One region of the Paenibacillus sp. FSL R7-0216 genome, then DNA from elsewhere that is predicted to be linked to it. Evidence: a T-box and tRNA genes for the amino acid it is inferred to sense, from the RefSeq annotation. Region 1 holds a T-box; the other regions hold tRNA genes.

What was found. The T-box of region 1 lies ahead of MKZ15_RS17845 (valine--tRNA ligase). A T-box ahead of a tRNA ligase gene usually reads a tRNA of that ligase, here a tRNA-Val.
Region 2: it encodes a tRNA-Val, which carries the amino acid that the T-box ahead of MKZ15_RS17845 (valine--tRNA ligase) is inferred to sense. The anticodon was not compared.
Region 3: it encodes a tRNA-Val, which carries the amino acid that the T-box ahead of MKZ15_RS17845 (valine--tRNA ligase) is inferred to sense. The anticodon was not compared.

The regions. Positions count from the first base shown of each region.
Region 1 covers NZ_CP150222.1:3,903,942-3,910,088, reverse strand. The annotation lists gene MKZ15_RS17850 (LysM peptidoglycan-binding domain-containing protein) at 1-684, shown strand, start outside; T-box leader at 770-1,028, shown strand; gene MKZ15_RS17845 (valine--tRNA ligase) at 1,145-3,820, shown strand; gene MKZ15_RS17840 (folylpolyglutamate synthase/dihydrofolate synthase family protein) at 4,297-5,676, shown strand; gene murC (UDP-N-acetylmuramate--L-alanine ligase) at 5,685-6,147, shown strand, end outside.
Region 2 covers NZ_CP150222.1:4,203,330-4,209,476, reverse strand. The annotation lists rRNA gene MKZ15_RS19385 (23S ribosomal RNA) at 1-1,465, shown strand, start outside; tRNA gene MKZ15_RS19380 (tRNA-Asn) at 1,584-1,659, shown strand; tRNA gene MKZ15_RS19375 (tRNA-Ser) at 1,666-1,757, shown strand; tRNA gene MKZ15_RS19370 (tRNA-Glu) at 1,780-1,851, shown strand; tRNA gene MKZ15_RS19365 (tRNA-Val) at 1,935-2,010, shown strand; tRNA gene MKZ15_RS19360 (tRNA-Met) at 2,030-2,103, shown strand; tRNA gene MKZ15_RS19355 (tRNA-Asp) at 2,138-2,214, shown strand; tRNA gene MKZ15_RS19350 (tRNA-Phe) at 2,232-2,307, shown strand; tRNA gene MKZ15_RS19345 (tRNA-Thr) at 2,327-2,402, shown strand; tRNA gene MKZ15_RS19340 (tRNA-Tyr) at 2,406-2,491, shown strand; tRNA gene MKZ15_RS19335 (tRNA-Trp) at 2,499-2,572, shown strand; tRNA gene MKZ15_RS19330 (tRNA-His) at 2,605-2,680, shown strand; tRNA gene MKZ15_RS19325 (tRNA-Gln) at 2,704-2,775, shown strand; tRNA gene MKZ15_RS19320 (tRNA-Gly) at 2,781-2,855, shown strand; tRNA gene MKZ15_RS19315 (tRNA-Cys) at 2,867-2,940, shown strand; tRNA gene MKZ15_RS19310 (tRNA-Leu) at 2,951-3,036, shown strand; tRNA gene MKZ15_RS19305 (tRNA-Leu) at 3,058-3,137, shown strand; gene MKZ15_RS19300 (GxGYxYP domain-containing protein) at 3,235-5,184, opposite strand; gene MKZ15_RS19295 (GntR family transcriptional regulator) at 5,584-6,147, shown strand, end outside.
Region 3 covers NZ_CP150222.1:4,393,050-4,399,196, forward strand. The annotation lists gene sigW (RNA polymerase sigma factor SigW) at 1-99, opposite strand, end outside; gene ppc (phosphoenolpyruvate carboxylase) at 359-3,154, opposite strand; tRNA gene MKZ15_RS20215 (tRNA-Gly) at 3,492-3,565, opposite strand; tRNA gene MKZ15_RS20220 (tRNA-Pro) at 3,578-3,654, opposite strand; tRNA gene MKZ15_RS20225 (tRNA-Arg) at 3,682-3,758, opposite strand; tRNA gene MKZ15_RS20230 (tRNA-Gly) at 3,768-3,842, opposite strand; tRNA gene MKZ15_RS20235 (tRNA-Leu) at 3,851-3,934, opposite strand; tRNA gene MKZ15_RS20240 (tRNA-Lys) at 3,948-4,023, opposite strand; tRNA gene MKZ15_RS20245 (tRNA-Gln) at 4,037-4,111, opposite strand; tRNA gene MKZ15_RS20250 (tRNA-Val) at 4,118-4,193, opposite strand; tRNA gene MKZ15_RS20255 (tRNA-Glu) at 4,221-4,295, opposite strand; tRNA gene MKZ15_RS20260 (tRNA-Thr) at 4,307-4,379, opposite strand; tRNA gene MKZ15_RS20265 (tRNA-Asn) at 4,383-4,458, opposite strand; rRNA gene rrf (5S ribosomal RNA) at 4,464-4,580, opposite strand; rRNA gene MKZ15_RS20275 (23S ribosomal RNA) at 4,639-6,147, opposite strand, start outside.

The DNA of each region.
Region 1 (6,147 bases):
ACCGAGGACGTTTCGGCATTTCAGGAGTCCGACCCTTGGGCGGACAAGGAATCCGTTGCGAGCTTTGGCTCTGCTGCGGAGGCCTTTGCGGATCACGCGGAGGAATCGGACGCCAACATATGGTTTAAGGATGAGGTTCGCCCGACGGACGATTTCCAGGCGACCGAACGTGCCAGTGAATCCGTAGAAGCGGAAGCTGCGGATTCTGGGGCTGCGTACGAAACAGGCGAAGAAGTCGCTGTAACACCAAACGAGGCGGTAAGTGAGGTTGCCGATGAGTCTGAAGCGGCGGTCGAGGCGGATCATCAGCCGGAAGAGAAGAAAGAAATGAAGATCGCGCTTGGGTCTAAAAAGAGTGCTGACGAGAGCGGAAGAGAAGGTTTTGGGTTAACGAAGCTGATCTCTTCATCCTCACGGGTAGCTCGGGAAGCACTGGAGGACGCTTCGGATCTGCCGATAGCTGGCAGTGAACAGGGAGAAGGCGAAGAACTGCGGTGGAAGAACCTGTTTATCAGCAACGAAGATCAAACTCCTTTCCGCACAGTGCGGCTGGTCATCGTGCAGCGCGAGGAAACGCTGGACGATATCGCCCAGCGCTACCACTTAAGTTCGCGGGAGCTGCAGTTGTATAACCGACTCGCTGAGCACCAGGTCAATGAGGGACAAATCTTGTACATTCCATAAAGTTTAGACTGCGAAAAAAGGCGGATGATTGACTCCCGTTCCTTTCCAAGTTATGATAATATAGATTCAATCAATTAGATCTATGTCAAAGACTTGGAACGGGAAGAGTAGGCAGCATACCCTTCAGAGAGCGGAACCCACGGCTGAGAGTTTCCGCAGGACATGTAGCTCGCCGAAGTCGCCCGGGAGTTGTTCGTTTGAGCCGTTTTGCGATGGTTAGAACGGACCGGTAGCAGCCGTTATCTGCATGAGTGTCGCATGTCAAGTACCGGATTCCGGAAGGGCTGGATGACGATGTGCGAAACAAAGGTGGTACCGCGAAAGTAAAGCCTTTCGTCCTTTGAGACGAAAGGCTTTTTTTGTTTTTCTTGGACATCAAGAATAAAGGCGTAAAGCCGACGACAGACGATTATCTTGGGATCGCCAAGGCTATGCTTATTTGTAACGGAGGTTGAATAGGATGACAGAAAATCAAGATCAACTAGCCTCGTCGGCGGAAATGCCGACGACGTACGATCCGAAAGCGGCGGAACAGAAATGGTACACTTATTGGCTGGAGAGCGGGTTCTTTAAAGCAGGACAACGGCCGGATGCCAAGCCGTATACGATCGTGATCCCGCCACCAAACGTAACGGGGATGCTGCATATCGGGCATGCGCTCGATTTTACACTGCAGGACATTATGACGCGCACGAAACGGATGCAAGGTTACGATGCGTTGTGGCTGCCTGGCTCTGACCATGCGGGGATTGCGACCCAAACGAAGGTGGAGCAGAAGCTGCGCGAGCAAGGCGTAACGCGGTATGACTTGGGCCGTGAGAAGTTCCTGGAGAAGGTGTGGGAGTGGAAGGACCAATATGCTGCCACCATTCATGAGCAATGGGCTAAAATGGGCTTCTCCCTCGATTACTCGCGTGAGCGTTTTACGTTGGACGAGGGGCTTTCTCAAGCGGTTCGCGAGGTTTTCGTTAAGCTCTACGAGAAGGGCTTGATTTACCGCGGGAAATATATTATCAACTGGGATCCGGCAGCACGCACGGCCCTCTCCGATATTGAGGTTGAATACAAAGAAGTCAACGGGCATCTCTACCATCTTCAGTACCCGCTGAGCGACGGGAGCGGCCATATCACGGTGGCGACGACGCGTCCCGAAACGATGCTGGGCGATACCGCCGTCGCTGTTCATCCGGAGGATGAACGGTACCGTCATTTGGTCGGCAAAACGTTACGTCTGCCGATCGTTAACCGTGAAATACCGATTATCGCTGACGAATATGTCGAGAAGGAATTCGGCAGTGGCGCTGTGAAAATCACTCCAGCGCATGACCCGAACGACTTTGAAGTAGGTTTGCGCCATAATCTGCCGCAGATCAACGTCATGGATGAAACCGGCACGATGAACGGTGAAGCCGGTAAATATCAAGGATTGGACCGCAGCGATTGCCGTAAGCAAATCGTCAAGGATTTGCAGGAGATGGGCGTTCTAATTAAAATCGAGGATCACCTGCATCAGGTCGGCCATAGCGAGCGGACCGGTGCGGTTGTTGAACCGTATTTGTCCACCCAGTGGTTCGTCAAAATGAAGCCACTCGCTGAAGCGGCGATCGAAGCGCAACAATCCGGGAAAGGCGTTAATTTCGTGCCGGACCGTTTTGAGAAGACCTACTTGCACTGGATCGAAAACGTACGTGATTGGTGTATTTCCCGCCAGCTCTGGTGGGGTCATCGCATTCCGGCCTGGTATTGTGAGGCAACCGGAGAGATGGTTGTTGCCCGCAGCGAGGAAGAAGCGCGCGCCAAGCTGGGGCGTGATGATCTGAAACAGGATGAAGACGTGCTCGACACCTGGTTCAGCTCGGCCCTCTGGCCGTTCTCTACGCTGGGTTGGCCGGATGAGAATAACGAGGAATTCAAACGGTACTTCCCGACGGACGTGCTCGTGACGGGATACGATATCATTTATTTCTGGGTAGCCCGGATGATCTTCCAGTCCCTGGAGTTTACCGGCGAAATGCCGTTTAAAGACGTGCTGATGCACGGCCTTGTCCGCGACAGCGAAGGACGCAAAATGTCCAAATCGCTGGGTAATGGCGTTGACCCGCTCGAGGTCATCGAGAAATACGGCACAGACGCGATGCGCTATATGCTGTCTACCAGCAATACGCCGGGGCAGGATTTGCGCTTCCGCTGGGAACGGGTTGAGCAAGCTCGCAACTTTGCCAACAAAATTTGGAACGCTTCGCGTTTCGCTTTGATGAACCTGGAAGGCGTGAAGTATGCCGATATTGATATTAGCGGTGATCTGTCTACGTCCGACCGCTGGATTTTGCACCGGATGAACGAGACGGCCAAGGAAATTACCCGCTTGATCGATGCTTACGAATTTGGGGAAACCGGTCGGTTGCTGTATAACTTCATTTGGGACGATCTGTGCGATTGGTATATCGAATTCGCCAAGTTGTCGCTGTACGGGGAAGATGCTGCGGCTAAGAAGAAAACCCAATCGGTACTCGCCTTCGTGCTTGACCGTACGCTGCGCATGATCCATCCGTTTATGCCGTTTATTTCCGAGGAAATATGGCAGCATTTGCCGCATGATGGCGAAACGATCATGCTTGCGGCTTGGCCGGAGTACGACGCTTCGTTAGAAGCACCGGACGCCGTTCAGGAAATGAATCTGTTGATCGACGTGATTCGTTCGGTACGAAATATCCGTGCCGAAGTGAACGTGCCGATGAGCAAAAAAATCGAACTGGTGATCAAACCAAGCAGCACCGACGTGTTGGAAGTGCTGACCCGCAACGAGCATTACGTTCGCCGGTTCTGCAATACGTCCGAGTATGAAGCAGCGCTAAACGCGGCCGTGCCTGATAAGGCGATGACCGCCGTTGTGACCGGGGCCGAACTGTTCCTGCCGCTGTCGGGCCTGATTGACATCAGTCAGGAAATCGAACGGCTAACGAAAGAGCTCGACAATCTGAACAAGGAAGTGGAACGCGTCGAGAAGAAGCTGGCTAACGAGGGCTTCGTGGCCAAAGCGCCGGCGAAGGTGATCGAGGAAGAACGCGCCAAGATGGCCGATTATTCCGAGAAACGCGACAAAGTTCTGGCCCGGATCGCGGAGTTGAAGGGTTAAGTGAACTTGAGCTTCGTGATCCGAAGATAATTTTTTGAACTACCATTTTAATAAAGGTTCAAAAAGTTAGATTTGGAGCACCGAGAAGGTTGAATGAAGCTAGGGAGTGAGTAGCGGAGCGTTCGTATTGGGTACGTGAGCAACTCAAATGTTTTCCGGAGGAAACATGCTTCGGAAGCGTCCGCTCGACCGGGTGAATTCAAGATTCGACGACGAGTCTGCTTCGTTGATTTTGCTTCGTGATCCAAAGATGATTTTTTGAACTACCATCTAATAAAGGTTCAAAAAGTTAGATTTGGAGCACCGAGAAGGTTGGATGAAGCTAGGGAGTGAGTAGCGGAGCGTACGTATTGGGTACGTGAGCAACGGAGCGACCGGGTGAATTCAAGATTCGACGACGGGTCCGCTTCGTTGATTTTGCTTCGTGATCCAAAGATGATTTTTTGAACTACCACTAATTGATGAAGGTGACTGACATGGGGGATCGTACAGAGGAAGAAATACGACCGCTGCCGCTGAATAGCTATACCGAAGCGGTCGATTGGATCAACGGGCTATTGCCGTTTGGCATCCGGCCCGGCCTGGAACGAATCGAGCTAATGATGGAACGTTTGGGGCATCCTGAGCGGAGGCTGAAGTTCATTCATGTGGCGGGGACGAACGGAAAGGGCTCCTCCTGCGCTTTTTTAACTCGAACATTGCGGGAATGTGGATATCATGTGGGGACGTATACGTCCCCTTACATCACGAAGTTCACCAACCGCTTCCAGTATGACGAGGTGGACATTCCCGAAACGGCGCTGCTGGAACTGGCAAACCGCGTTGTTCCGTTGGTAGAAGAAATCGCTGGCACCGACCTGGGCTCTCCGACGATGTTTGAAGTGAGCACGGCGATCGCCATTTTGTATTTTGCGGAGATATGTTATCCCGATGTAGTAGTATGGGAGACGGGGCTTGGGGGAAGGATGGATGTTACGAATATCGTGACTCCGATCGTCTCTCTGATTACGAATATCGGTTATGATCACATGGACGTTCTTGGGGACACGATTGAACAAATTGCCGCTGAGAAGGCTGGCATTATCAAGGCGGGCGTGCCCGTAGTCAGCTGCGTCGAGCAACCCGAGGCGATCACCGTACTGAAAACCACGGCCGCTTCCAAGCACGCCACTCTATATCTGATGGGCGAGCAGTTCCATTATGAGCGGCTTAGTGTTGATGCCAAAGAGCAGCAATTGCATTTCAAAGGTCCCTTCCGAGATATGGATTTTACGATTCGCATGCTTGGGGGGCATCAATGCAAGAACGCCGCCGGCGTCATGATGGTATTGGAAGTGCTGCGACAATACATGGCTTTTCAGCTTGAGGATGAACAGATGCAGGACGGTTTCCGTACCACCTTCTGGGCAGGACGGCTGGAGGTAATTCGGGAAGAACCGCGTTTGGTACTGGACGGAGCGCATAATCCGGAAGGCGCTGCTTCGCTGGCGCAAAGCCTGCCGGAAGCCTTCCCTTACCGAAAACTGCATTTGATGATGGGGATGCTGGCCAATAAGCATCATCAAGGCTACTTGAAGCATATATTACCAATAGTGGATACGCTTATTCTGACCGAGCCCGATTTTCGCCGAAAAATGGACGCCGAAGCGTTATACGAACTCGTGGCCGAACTACAGGGGACGGAAGCGAAAGCGGATTTGGAAATCATCGTAGAACGTGACTGGAGAAAAGCCCTTTCGCTTTTGGAGTCACGGACGGAACGGGAAGATCTTGGGGTGGTAACCGGCACGTTGTACCTGATCTCGGACGTGCGGGCGGCCCTTTTGCATCAAACCGATTCTGAAAAAGGCTGGTGACCATTTTGTTGAATACGACCGAACAACATGTACATTTTATCGGCATTGGCGGCTATGGCATGAGTGCCATCGCTCGAGTGATGCTGGAAATGGGTTATACCGTCACGGGATCGGACGTTGCCTCCCAAGAATTGACGGAGAAGCTCGCTGCAAAGGGAGCGAAGATATACATCGGCCATACCGCCGAACACGTGCACGGGGCGGATCTGGTCGTTTACTCGACGGCGCTGCCAAAAGATAACGTGGAGCGGCTGGAGGCTCAGGAGCAAGGAATCCCGGTACTTCACCGTTCCCAGATGCTGGCCCGGTTGTTAAATGAACGGACCGGTGTCGCCGTGGCCGGTGCCCATGGGAAAACAACGACCTCGTCGATGATCGCACTCGTGATGGAGCATTGCGGGACAGACCCGACCTACATTATCGGTGGGGAAATTATGGACATGGGCACCAATGCGAAAGCCGGGCAAGGAA
Region 2 (6,147 bases), 300 kb from region 1:
TATGAGCGATGGGGTGACGCAGTAGGGTAGTGACGCGAGCTGATGGATGCTCGTCCAAGCAGTGAGGCTGGTGTGTAGGCAAATCCGCACACCGTAAGGCTGGGCTGTGATGGGGAGGGAAAATTATAGTACCGAAGGTCATGATCTCACACTGCCAAGAAAAGCCTCTAGTCAGGAGAAGGTGCCCGTACCGCAAACCGACACAGGTAGGCGAGAAGAGAATTCTAAGGCGCGCGGAAGAACTCTCGTTAAGGAACTCGGCAAAATGACCCCGTAACTTCGGGAGAAGGGGTGCCCCGGTAGAGTGAATAGCTCGAGGGGGCCGCAGTGAAAAGGCCCAAGCGACTGTTTAGCAAAAACACAGGTCTGTGCGAAGCCGCAAGGCGAAGTATACGGGCTGACGCCTGCCCGGTGCTGGAAGGTTAAGGGGAGTGGTTAGGGGTAACCCGAAGCTATGAACCGAAGCCCCAGTAAACGGCGGCCGTAACTATAACGGTCCTAAGGTAGCGAAATTCCTTGTCAGGTAAATTCTGACCCGCACGAATGGCGTAACGACTTGGGCGCTGTCTCAACGAGAGATCCGGTGAAATTTTAATACCTGTGAAGATGCAGGTTACCCGCGACAAGACGGAAAGACCCCATGGAGCTTTACTGCAGCTTGATATTGGACTTTGATACGATTTGTACAGGATAGGTGGGAGCCTAGGAAGCCGGAGCGCCAGCTTCGGTGGAGGCGCCGTTGGGATACCACCCTGATCGTATCGGAGTTCTAACCTGGTACCGTGATCCGGTACGGGGACAGTGTCAGGTGGGCAGTTTGACTGGGGCGGTCGCCTCCTAAAGAGTAACGGAGGCGCCCCAAGGTTCCCTCAGAATGGTTGGAAATCATTCGAAGAGTGCAAAGGCAAAAGGGAGCTTGACTGCGAGACTGACAAGTCGAGCAGGGACGAAAGTCGGGCTTAGTGATCCGGTGGTACCGCATGGAAGGGCCATCGCTCAACGGATAAAAGCTACCCTGGGGATAACAGGCTTATCTCCCCCAAGAGTCCACATCGACGGGGAGGTTTGGCACCTCGATGTCGGCTCATCGCATCCTGGGGCTGAAGTAGGTCCCAAGGGTTGGGCTGTTCGCCCATTAAAGCGGTACGCGAGCTGGGTTCAGAACGTCGTGAGACAGTTCGGTCCCTATCTGTCGTGGGCGCAGGAAATTTGAGAGGAGCTGTCCTTAGTACGAGAGGACCGGGATGGACGCACCGCTGGTGCACCAGTTGTTCCGCCAGGAGCATAGCTGGGTAGCTAAGTGCGGACGGGATAAGCGCTGAAAGCATCTAAGCGTGAAGCCCCCCTCAAGATGAGATTTCCCAATTAGTAAGACCCCTTGAAGACGACGAGGTTGATAGGCCTGAGGTGGAAGTGCAGCAATGTATGGAGCTGACAGGTACTAATCGGTCGAGGGCTTATCCAAACAACTCCAAAAAGTGGCGTCAGGCTGAACAAGCCGATCCGAGCACTTGAGGAGACTAACACGCAAATTCGTTTCGTATCCAGTTTTCAAGGATTAAACCTTGATAAGTTCATAATGTTCCCTGATAGCTCAGTTGGTAGAGCACTCGACTGTTAATCGAGTTGTCACAGGTTCGAGTCCTGTTCGGGGAGCCACTATATGGAGAGGTGTCCGAGTTGGCCGAAGGAGCACGATTGGAAATCGTGTAGGCGTCACAAGCGTCTCGAGGGTTCGAATCCCTCTCTCTCCGCCATAATCTTTCAGCTCTACTGCATGGCCCGTTGGTCAAGGGGTTAAGACACCTCCCTTTCACGGAGGTAACAGGGGTTCGAATCCCCTACGGGTCATTTTATTCCTTTGACAGCTACTTCATTGATTCACTTGATTTATAGTGGAGTTATCTGGTACAATAAAACTTGTCTTTTCCCATGGAGGCTTAGCTCAGCTGGGAGAGCATCTGCCTTACAAGCAGAGGGTCGGGGGTTCGATCCCCTCAGCCTCCACCATATAATATCTTATTACTGACGCGGGGTGGAGCAGCCCGGTAGCTCGTCGGGCTCATAACCCGAAGGCCGCAGGTTCAAATCCTGCCCCCGCAATTATCCTCGCAAGAGGATGGCATCATCCAAGTGTGGAGCCGTGGTGTAGAGGCCTAACATGCCTGCCTGTCACGCAGGAGACCGCGGGTTCGAATCCCGTCGGCTCCGCCATTTAACTTTATATGTAAGGCTCGGTAGCTCAGTCGGTAGAGCAGAGGACTGAAAATCCTCGTGTCGGCGGTTCGATTCCGTCCCGAGCCACCATTCAACTTTTCGTTGAAGAGCCGGTGTAGCTCAACTGGTAGAGCAACTGACTTGTAATCAGTAGGTTGGGGGTTCAAGTCCTCTCGCCGGCACCACGTGGAGGCTTAGCGAAGTGGCCAAACGCAGCAGACTGTAAATCTGTTCTCTGACGAGTTCGGTGGTTCGAATCCATCAGCCTCCACCAGTTTTATAGGGGCATAGTTTAAAGGTAGAACAAAGGTCTCCAAAACCTTTGGTGTGGGTTCAATTCCTGCTGCCCCTGCCACATTTTTTAGAAGTAGTGAATTTCATATTATGGCGGTCGTGGCGAAGGGGTTAACGCACCGGATTGTGGCTCCGGCATTCGTGGGTTCAAGTCCCATCGATCGCCCCATTTACTTTAACAATCAAATATAGTGGGGATTAGCCAAGCGGTAAGGCAACGGACTTTGACTCCGTCATGCATAGGTTCGAATCCTATATCCCCAGTATAAGCGGACGTGGCTCAGCGGTAGAGCATCGCCTTGCCAAGGCGAGGGTCGCGGGTTCGATTCCCGTCGTCCGCTCCATTTTTATATTTGGCGCCATAGCCAAGTGGTAAGGCACAGCTCTGCAAAAGCTTTATCCCCAGTTCGAGTCTGGGTGGCGCCTCCATTCATGTTTCGCGGGAGTGGCGGAATCGGCAGACGCACAGGACTTAAAATCCTGCGGTAGGTGACTACCGTACCAGTTCAAGTCTGGTCTTCCGCACTTTTGAACAATTTTATATATGCCGGTGTGGCGGAATTGGCAGACGCGCGCGACTCAAAATCGTGAGGGAAACCGTGGGGGTTCGAGTCCCTTCACCGGCATCACTATTACAATAAAAGGCCTCAAGGACGAACGTCCTTGAGGCTTTTTGTTTTTATTTATTAGGTCGATTCAATGAAGTTTGGTAAAAGCGTTGCGTTACTGGTTTTCCTGAAGATCCTCGTTAGTATCTAAAGAATGTGGCTTCACAGATAATCCGTTGGCCTCGCGGATAAGAGAGAAGTAATGATCGCCACGTACGACTTCAAACTCCGATCCAAGTGCTTCGCTCATCGTGGCAACATCTGACGGCGTCAAGCTCCACGCTAGCAAGCCCAGTGAGACGAACAAGGGGGATTGGCCATCCCAGTTGGCTTTGGCTTCCTCGAGGATGCGTAAACCGTCCTGAACGGTACTGATGCCCTGAATCGTTGATACCGGCAGAGAATCATTTACGATCTCCACCCCGTGGCGGTCCTCCCAGCTGAGGAACAGTCCAGGCGCTTTGTAATAACGCTCATAAGCTTCCGCATAAGCTGAGCCAAGCGGTACATTTTCCCCGTCGATTCGATTCAGTACATACGTGAGATTCATTCCACTCTTTTGCAAGTATTTATAAGATTTCTTGAGATAGTCCGCAAATGAGGCTTCTGGCCAAGCCTCAGGGTAGAAATAGCCGGCGCCGGACGGTCCGGCGATAATCAGATCGTTAGCAGTTGCCGTCTGCCGGAAATAATTAAGCATGGCCGGTGCGGCATCGTACAACAGCGGGCTGGACGTCCAGTTGATCGGCACCTGACCGCGGGCGGGGTCATCCCACAAAATCCGCATGCGATGCTGATTATATTGGAAGTTATCGCCTTCGCTGAAAGTGTACGTGACATAGATTTTGTTCTCTAATGGAGGCGCAGCGGGTGCTTTGGTCTTGACCTGCTTCGCTTGGGTACTGGAGAAAACGGTCAAGTTGCTAAACCAGTCGGCAGCCAAGACGTAGACGCCATGGTTGGAGGTGACTTCCACGGAGCTGAACTCACCTGCTACGTCGTTGCTGAACCATCCGAGGTAAGGCGTACCCGGCTCGACGTCAGCCATGATTTTCTCGAACAAAGCTCTTTGCTCCGGATCATTCACTTCCAGCCAGAACACCATGGCTTTGTTGGCGACCGCATAATCGCGGAGATAACCGTACGGTTCTTTCTGCTCGGAGGAAGGGGGTTGAATGCTGCCGGCAGAAACTTTGTACTGGTTCCACATGTTGACGGAGGCCGTTAGCTCCTGGGTGCCTGCAGGCGGAACAAAGCGATAAACGAAGTATCGTCCGTTATCGGCGAAACGATGTCCGCCATCTCCGGCTGAAACCTGGGAGTCCTGCCGATCGTAAAGGAACGGCTCCTCCTCCGGTGTTCCCGGAACAAACTGGGCGATCGTTTGTCCGTCGGCCTGGATCACGATTTCATGCACGGCAGAACCCCAGCCGTCCTGCGTAAATGCATCGTCAAAACGCAAATAGACGGCATCCCCGCCCATAAACGGAGTCAGGTCCAGATCGTAGGTGTCTTTGTTACTGGCATCGCGAATCTGTTCGGTTTCCTCCGCAATCACCTCAAATGATTCAGGGAGTCCCGGAGGGAGTTTTACGGAGACGTTTGGACTGAGACCGACAAGCATGCGGTGCGTCGTTTGTTTCCACAGATGCTCGTATTGCCAGGTATAGGCGTCCATGCGGTCCTGGAACCGGCCGCGCAGATCGTCAAGTACCTTCAGGCGATAGGGAGAGACCTTGAGTTGTTGAGCTAATTCAGGGCTCGCGACAACGGCGTTTTTGAGTCCGGCTAAGGTCGTCGCGACGTTAATCGAGTCCGGAACCTCCGGATCGTAGATGATGATGCCTTTCACTTCATTTTTGTATTTCTTCACGAGATCCAATGCTTCATCGTTCAGCTGATATGGAACCTTGAGATCGTTCAGCCAGGTTAACTTGCCCTCTTCTTCGTTTTCCAGCAAGTAGATGCGGGGTTCGGAACGGTTGATGACACCTTGCAGTGTTGCCAGCAAGATCTTGATATCGCCAGGGGATTTTACCACATCGACTACATCAAGCCGTTTCACCTTCCCGAAGCTTGGAAGCGCTTGCGATTTAGGCCAGCTAATCGTGTTCTTGGATGCAGTCTCCGTTGAGGATTGAGCCGTTGCTGAGGTGGTGCCAAGGGTTAGGGACATTGTGCAGAATAAAACGAAACAAGTCATCGTTATTTTGCGAAACAAATGCGTTCACCTCGTATCCTCATATTTAGGGCCATCGTTCGTTCAGGTTCCTCTTGAAAGCCGGATCCTCGAATTCCCTCCTTTATCGGCCGATTGTGCAAAAGTTAACGATAGCACCTGTATAATATGTTTAATATATCCAATAGTGATTGTCAAGCAAGAGTACGACATTTAATGGATTGACGAAATGCTATAAATGATATAATGTGAATATATGGAGAGTAAGAAGATAGGAGAAGTCTTATGCAAAACGAACGTAAACCGTTATATATGCAGATTCAACAGCACTTCAAAGATATGATCTTGCAGGGCATGCTGCGAGAGAACGATAAGATCCCATCGGAGAAGGAATTGATGGAGCAGTTTGACGTCAGCCGGATTACGGTAGCCAATGCGCTGATGCAGTTGGCGAAGGACGGTTGGATCTACCGGATCCCCGGCAGGGGCAGTTTCGTGAGCGAAGGGATCAGCGAGCTGCTCCAACGCCACCAAGGTTCGGCGGCACCGGACGGCGGGCCTTGGACGGTACTTGATGGAAACTTTGGGGCGTTGACGCATAACGTTACCTCATTTGGCGGTGCTTTAACCGATGCTCAACAGGGAGGAAGCGAAGCTGGGATCCAGGCTCCGGGTCGAAAGACGATCGGGCTGGTCATGCCGATGCTGGTCGACTATTTTGCCATTCGGCTGCTACAGGGGATTAATAACATCATTGCCGACAGTCCCTACAGCCTGCAGATTGTGTTGACGTACAATTCCATCGATCGAGAGAAGGAAGCGATCAACGACTTGATTCGTAAAGGGGCG
Region 3 (6,147 bases), 490 kb from region 1:
AAGCTTATCCTTATATAGATCAACAAGTTCGGCGAAGGCGCCCTGATCTCCTTTGCGGGCCAGCTTCACCAGTCTTGCATCAAAATGTTCCACCACCATATTTTCCCCCAAATCGGTTGGAAGGGCTCAGGTACATGATATCCTTATATACTTATACCCTGCCTGTCCGGCTATTCGTCCCTTTAGTAACCTGACTTTATGACAATTTAAAGGGTACTTCCAGTCGTCGGCACTTCATTCAAATGTTAAAGCAACTTTTCACAAAATGCAATACATTCAGCAAAAGCGGAATGCAAAAAAACGGACCTCCTCGTAGAGAAGGCCCGTTTTGACTTTCCTGTCGATAAATCTGCAGGTATCAACCCGTATTCCGGAGACCTGCGGCAATTCCGTTAATCGTAAGCAACACTTCACGCAGCAGTTCGGCATCATCCTGACCTTGGTCTCGCGCCGTGCGCAGCTCCGTCAAGAGCTGTACCTGCAAATAGCTAAGCGGATCGACATATGGGTTACGCAAGCGGATAGATTCTTGCAGCCCAGGTATGTTATCGAGGATCTCGGTAATGCCGGTGATTTTCAACACCATTTCCCGAGTCAAGCGGAACTCCGCTTCAATTTGGCTGAGGATGCGATCCTTAACCTCGTCATCCGAGCACATTTTCGCATACTCTTTAGCAATCACCAGATCTGCTTTGATCAACGCGAACTGTAGTGTATCAACCACCGTTCTGAAGAATGAGAAATGCTGATACATATTTTGAAGAACCTTGAGGTTCTCTTCGTTGTTTTGGTAGAAGTCCATCAGACCGGTCCCCGCTGCGTACCAGGCTGGGAACAAGTACCGGCTTTGCGTCCAGGCAAACACCCATGGAATCGCCCGCAGGTCCTCAAACCGATCGCTATTCTTGCGCTTGGAAGGACGGGAACCGATATTCAACTCGCCGACCTCGACCAATGGCGTCGATTCACGGAAGAATTTCAAGAAATCCGGTTCGCGGAAAACAAGATCTTGATACTTATGAAGCGATTTCTCGGAAATGCCCGCCATGATGTCTTCCCAACGTTGCTCTTCCGGACTTGTTCCTTGATGGAGCTTCGCTTGAATCGCCGCGGTAATCAGGGCCGAGGTTGCTTGCTCCAAGCTGCGGTACGCGATACCGCGTAAAGAATAACGCGAAGAAATCACTTCGCCTTGCTCGGTGATCTTGATACCTCCGCCAATCGTTTCTGGCGGTTGCACGAGGATACTGCGGTTCAGCGGCATACCGCCACGCCCAAGCGCGCCGCCGCGTCCGTGGAAGAACTTTAGCTTAACGCCATATTCATGGGCTGCGGCTGTAATTTGCTTCAGCGCTACGCGTAGCTCCCAGTTCGCCGTAACGACACCGCCGTCCTTATTGCTGTCGGAGTAGCCCAGCATGATTTCCTGGAGATCGTTCATCGCCGCTACCGACTCGCGGTAAATCGGCATGCCGAATAGCTGGCGCATGATTCCCGGCGCTGCGTGCAAGTCGTCGATCGTTTCAAACAGCGGAACAGCTTGCAGTGTACATACGACCGATCCATCGGCTTCTTTGCGGAATAAGCCCACCTCTTTCGAGAAGACCATGACCTCGAGAATATCACTGGCCGCCTCCGCCATACTAATGAGATAGCTGGTAATGCACTGCTGGCCGTATTCTTTTTGCGCCAGATACACGGTGCGGTAAACATCCAGGCACTCTCTCGTATTCTCGCTGTAATCCTGATACGGAGAAGTGAGTGGCCGCGGGTCGTTTAACAAACGTTCCAGCAACTCAATCTTGTCTTGCTCCTCCAGTTCGGCATAATTGTCCACGATATTCATCTTCGCCAAAATTTCCGTCATGGCGTTCTCATGTTCTTTGCTGTGCTGGCGGATATCGAGCGTGGCTGTGTGGAAGCCAAACAGCTCTGCCTGACGAATCAGCTTCTTAATATGGGTATCGGCAACATAGTCGGCGTAGTGATGACGTAAGCTCCGGTCGATGATTTTCAGATCCTGGATAAACGCCTCAACACTTGGGTAACGCTCTGGCGTATCCCTCTTGCTGTCATCCAAAACATTGTGCAGTTTCTCCGTCATGTACGTCAGCTTGATACGATACGGTTCTTTATCGTTGTTCCATTGCTGCGTTTTGCGCAAAGTGACCTGAAGGCGATCCCGTTGAATGGAGGCCATCAGTTCGTCCGTTACATCTACAATGCTGGTGCTGAAGCTGAGGTGCTTGAACAACTCGGACAAAATCCGTTGGTACTCGCGAACCGAAAGTTTGCGTTGCATCCGCAGCGTCTCCCAAGTCACATCCGAGGTTACCGATGGATTGCCGTCCCGGTCGCCGCCGATCCAGGAACCGAAGCGCAAATACGTTGGCACGTGCCAATAATGCTCCGGATAGTATTTAGTCAGACAGCGTTCCAGCTCCTGATACACTTCAGGCAATACATGGAATAAGGTTTCATGAAAATAGTACATGCCGTTTCTAACTTCATCCAGTACGGTGGGCTTACGATCACGCAACTCATCGGTTTGCCAAAGGGTAATCACTTCGTTAAGCAGCTTCTCCCGCAGTTGCTCCCGTTCCCGGAACGTGAGTGTCGGGTTATCCAACTGCATAACATCGTCAGCGATACGCTTGTGGATGTCTAGAATCGCGCGACGCATCGCTTCCGTCGGATGGGCTGTCATGACCAATTCCAGCGACATGCCTCCCAGGATCTCCTGAGCTTCAGCATAGTTAAAGCCCTGCTCCTTCAAATCGCGGACAGCTGCCTCGATCGTGCCGGACTGAACGGTCTCCCCGGCAGATAGCTCGTAGTCACGTTTGCGGCGAATCCGGTGGTTCTGCTCTGCGATATTCACCAGTTGGAAGTAGATCGCAAATGCACGGATCACCTGATGACGGATTCCGGGCTCCAAAGAATTGATCATACCTTTAAATTCTTCATGCAATTCCGGCAAAAATACAGCCCGCAGGGATTTACTGGCTTCACGTATCTTCTCGACAATATCCAAGAGCTCATTGCCGCCCTGATGCACCAGGACCTCTCCTAGAATATTGCCCAAAAAACGAATGTCGCGCCGAAGCAAGTTATTCGAGTTGCCTTTTCCTGCGGTAACCGTTAACTCTGTCATGTTTCTCCCCCATTTCATCCCTAATGCAGCAAGCTTCATTCCGCATTGTCATCATCTTTGTCGTTTAGACCAAATGGCGTTCGCTAAGCGTTTCTTAACATCATACAATAAACTCCCCTGAAAATCTTCACTTAATTTGTAAGAAATTTTATCCTGGGAAGCTGTGATGCGCGTAGTGGAGCGCTATTCATTTCAACTTCACTTACCCTAACACGGTAAAGCAGTAAAATGCAAGGGTATAAGTTAATGATAGAAAATTTTTATACCCGGGAAGGAGATAATCCTCTAAAATTATAACAAAAAACATCATCTTATCCGATGATGTTGCTGTTATGTATGGAGCGGGTGATGGGAATCGAACCCACGCTACCAGCTTGGAAGGCTGGAGTTCTACCATTGAACTACACCCGCACCTTAAAGAAATGGTCGGGATGACACGATTCGAACATGCGACCCCCTGGTCCCAAACCAGGTGCTCTACCAAGCTGAGCTACATCCCGTTAATAAGGTGGTATTGATTTAAAAAATGGCGCGCCCTAAGAGATTCGAACTCCTGACCTTTTGATTCGTAGTCAAACGCTCTATCCAGCTGAGCTAAGGGCGCGTATTTAGATGGAGCGGACGACGGGAATCGAACCCGCGACCCTCGCCTTGGCAAGGCGATGCTCTACCGCTGAGCCACGTCCGCATTAAAGATGGTGCGCGTGGAGGGACTTGAACCCCCACGTCAAAGACGCTAGATCCTAAGTCTAGTGCGTCTGCCAATTCCGCCACACGCGCACATAATTGAAACTGGTGAGCCATGAAGGACTCGAACCTTCGACACCCTGATTAAAAGTCAGGTGCTCTACCAACTGAGCTAATGGCTCTTACTAAGAAAAGTGGCTGGGGATATAGGATTCGAACCTATGCATGACGGAGTCAAAGTCCGTTGCCTTACCGCTTGGCTAATCCCCAATGGTATGGTGGAGGCTGAGGGGATCGAACCCCCGACCCTCTGCTTGTAAGGCAGATGCTCTCCCAGCTGAGCTAAGCCTCCATATCTGGGATCTACATATTACGGAAATGGTGACCCGTAGGGGATTCGAACCCCTGTTACCTCCGTGAAAGGGAGGTGTCTTAACCCCTTGACCAACGGGCCCTATGTAGAGAAGCTCTCAACCGGGATCGAACCGGTGACCTCATCCTTACCATGGATGCACTCTACCTACTGAGCTATGAGAGCATATGGCTCCCCGAACAGGACTCGAACCTGTGACAACTCGATTAACAGTCGAGTGCTCTACCAACTGAGCTATCAGGGAATATTGCTTGGCGGCGTCCTACTCTCCCAGGACCCTTCGGTCCAAGTACCATCGGCGCTGGAGGGCTTAACGGTCGTGTTCGGGATGGGTACGTGTGGAACCCCTCCGCCATCGCCACCAAACGGTTCAAGGTTTAATCCTTGAAAACTGGATACGAAACGAATTTGCTGTTTTAGATATTTGGATAAGCCCTCGACCGATTAGTACCTGTCAGCTCCATACATTGCTGCACTTCCACCTCAGGCCTATCAACCTCGTCGTCTTCAAGGGGTCTTACTAATTGGGAAATCTCATCTTGAGGGGGGCTTCACGCTTAGATGCTTTCAGCGCTTATCCCGTCCGCACTTAGCTACCCAGCTATGCTCCTGGCGGAACAACTGGTGCACCAGCGGTGCGTCCATCCCGGTCCTCTCGTACTAAGGACAGCTCCTCTCAAATTTCCTGCGCCCACGACAGATAGGGACCGAACTGTCTCACGACGTTCTGAACCCAGCTCGCGTACCGCTTTAATGGGCGAACAGCCCAACCCTTGGGACCTACTTCAGCCCCAGGATGCGATGAGCCGACATCGAGGTGCCAAACCTCCCCGTCGATGTGGACTCTTGGGGGAGATAAGCCTGTTATCCCCAGGGTAGCTTTTATCCGTTGAGCGATGGCCCTTCCATGCGGTACCACCGGATCACTAAGCCCGACTTTCGTCCCTGCTCGACTTGTCAGTCTCGCAGTCAAGCTCCCTTTTGCCTTTGCACTCTTCGAATGATTTCCAACCATTCTGAGGGAACCTTGGGGCGCCTCCGTTACTCTTTAGGAGGCGACCGCCCCAGTCAAACTGCCCACCTGACACTGTCCCCGTACCGGATCACGGTACCAGGTTAGAACTCCGATACGATCAGGGTGGTATCCCAACGGCGCCTCCACCGAAGCTGGCGCTCCGGCTTCCTAGGCTCCCACCTATCCTGTACAAATCGTATCAAAGTCCAATATCAAGCTGCAGTAAAGCTCCATGGGGTCTTTCCGTCTTGTCGCGGGTAACCTGCATCTTCACAGGTATTAAAATTTCACCGGATCTCTCGTTGAGACAGCGCCCAAGTCGTTACGCCATTCGTGCGGGTCAGAATTTACCTGACAAGGAATTTCGCTACCTTAGGACCGTTATAGTTACGGCCGCCGTTTACTGGGGCTTCGGTTCATAGCTTCGGGTTTAACCCCTAACCACTCCCCTTAACCTTCCAGCACCGGGCAGGCGTCAGCCCGTATACTTCGCCTTGCGGCTTCGCACAGACCTGTGTTTTTGCTAAACAGTCGCTTGGGCCTTTTCACTGCGGCCCCCTCGAGCTATTCACTCTACCGGGGCACCCCTTCTCCCGAAGTTACGGGGTCATTTTGCCGAGTTCCTTAACGAGAGTTCTTCCGCGCGCCTTAGAATTCTCTTCTCGCCTACCTGTGTCGGTTTGCGGTACGGGCACCTTCTCCTGACTAGAGGCTTTTCTTGGCAGTGTGAGATCATGACCTTCGGTACTATAATTTTCCCTCCCCATCACAGCCCAGCCTTACGGTGTGCGGATTTGCCTACACACCAGCCTCACTGCTTGGACGAGCATCCATCAGCTCGCGTCACTACCCTACTGCGTCACCCCATCGCTCATAACGGATTACGGTGGTACAGGAATTTCAACCTGTTGTCCTTCG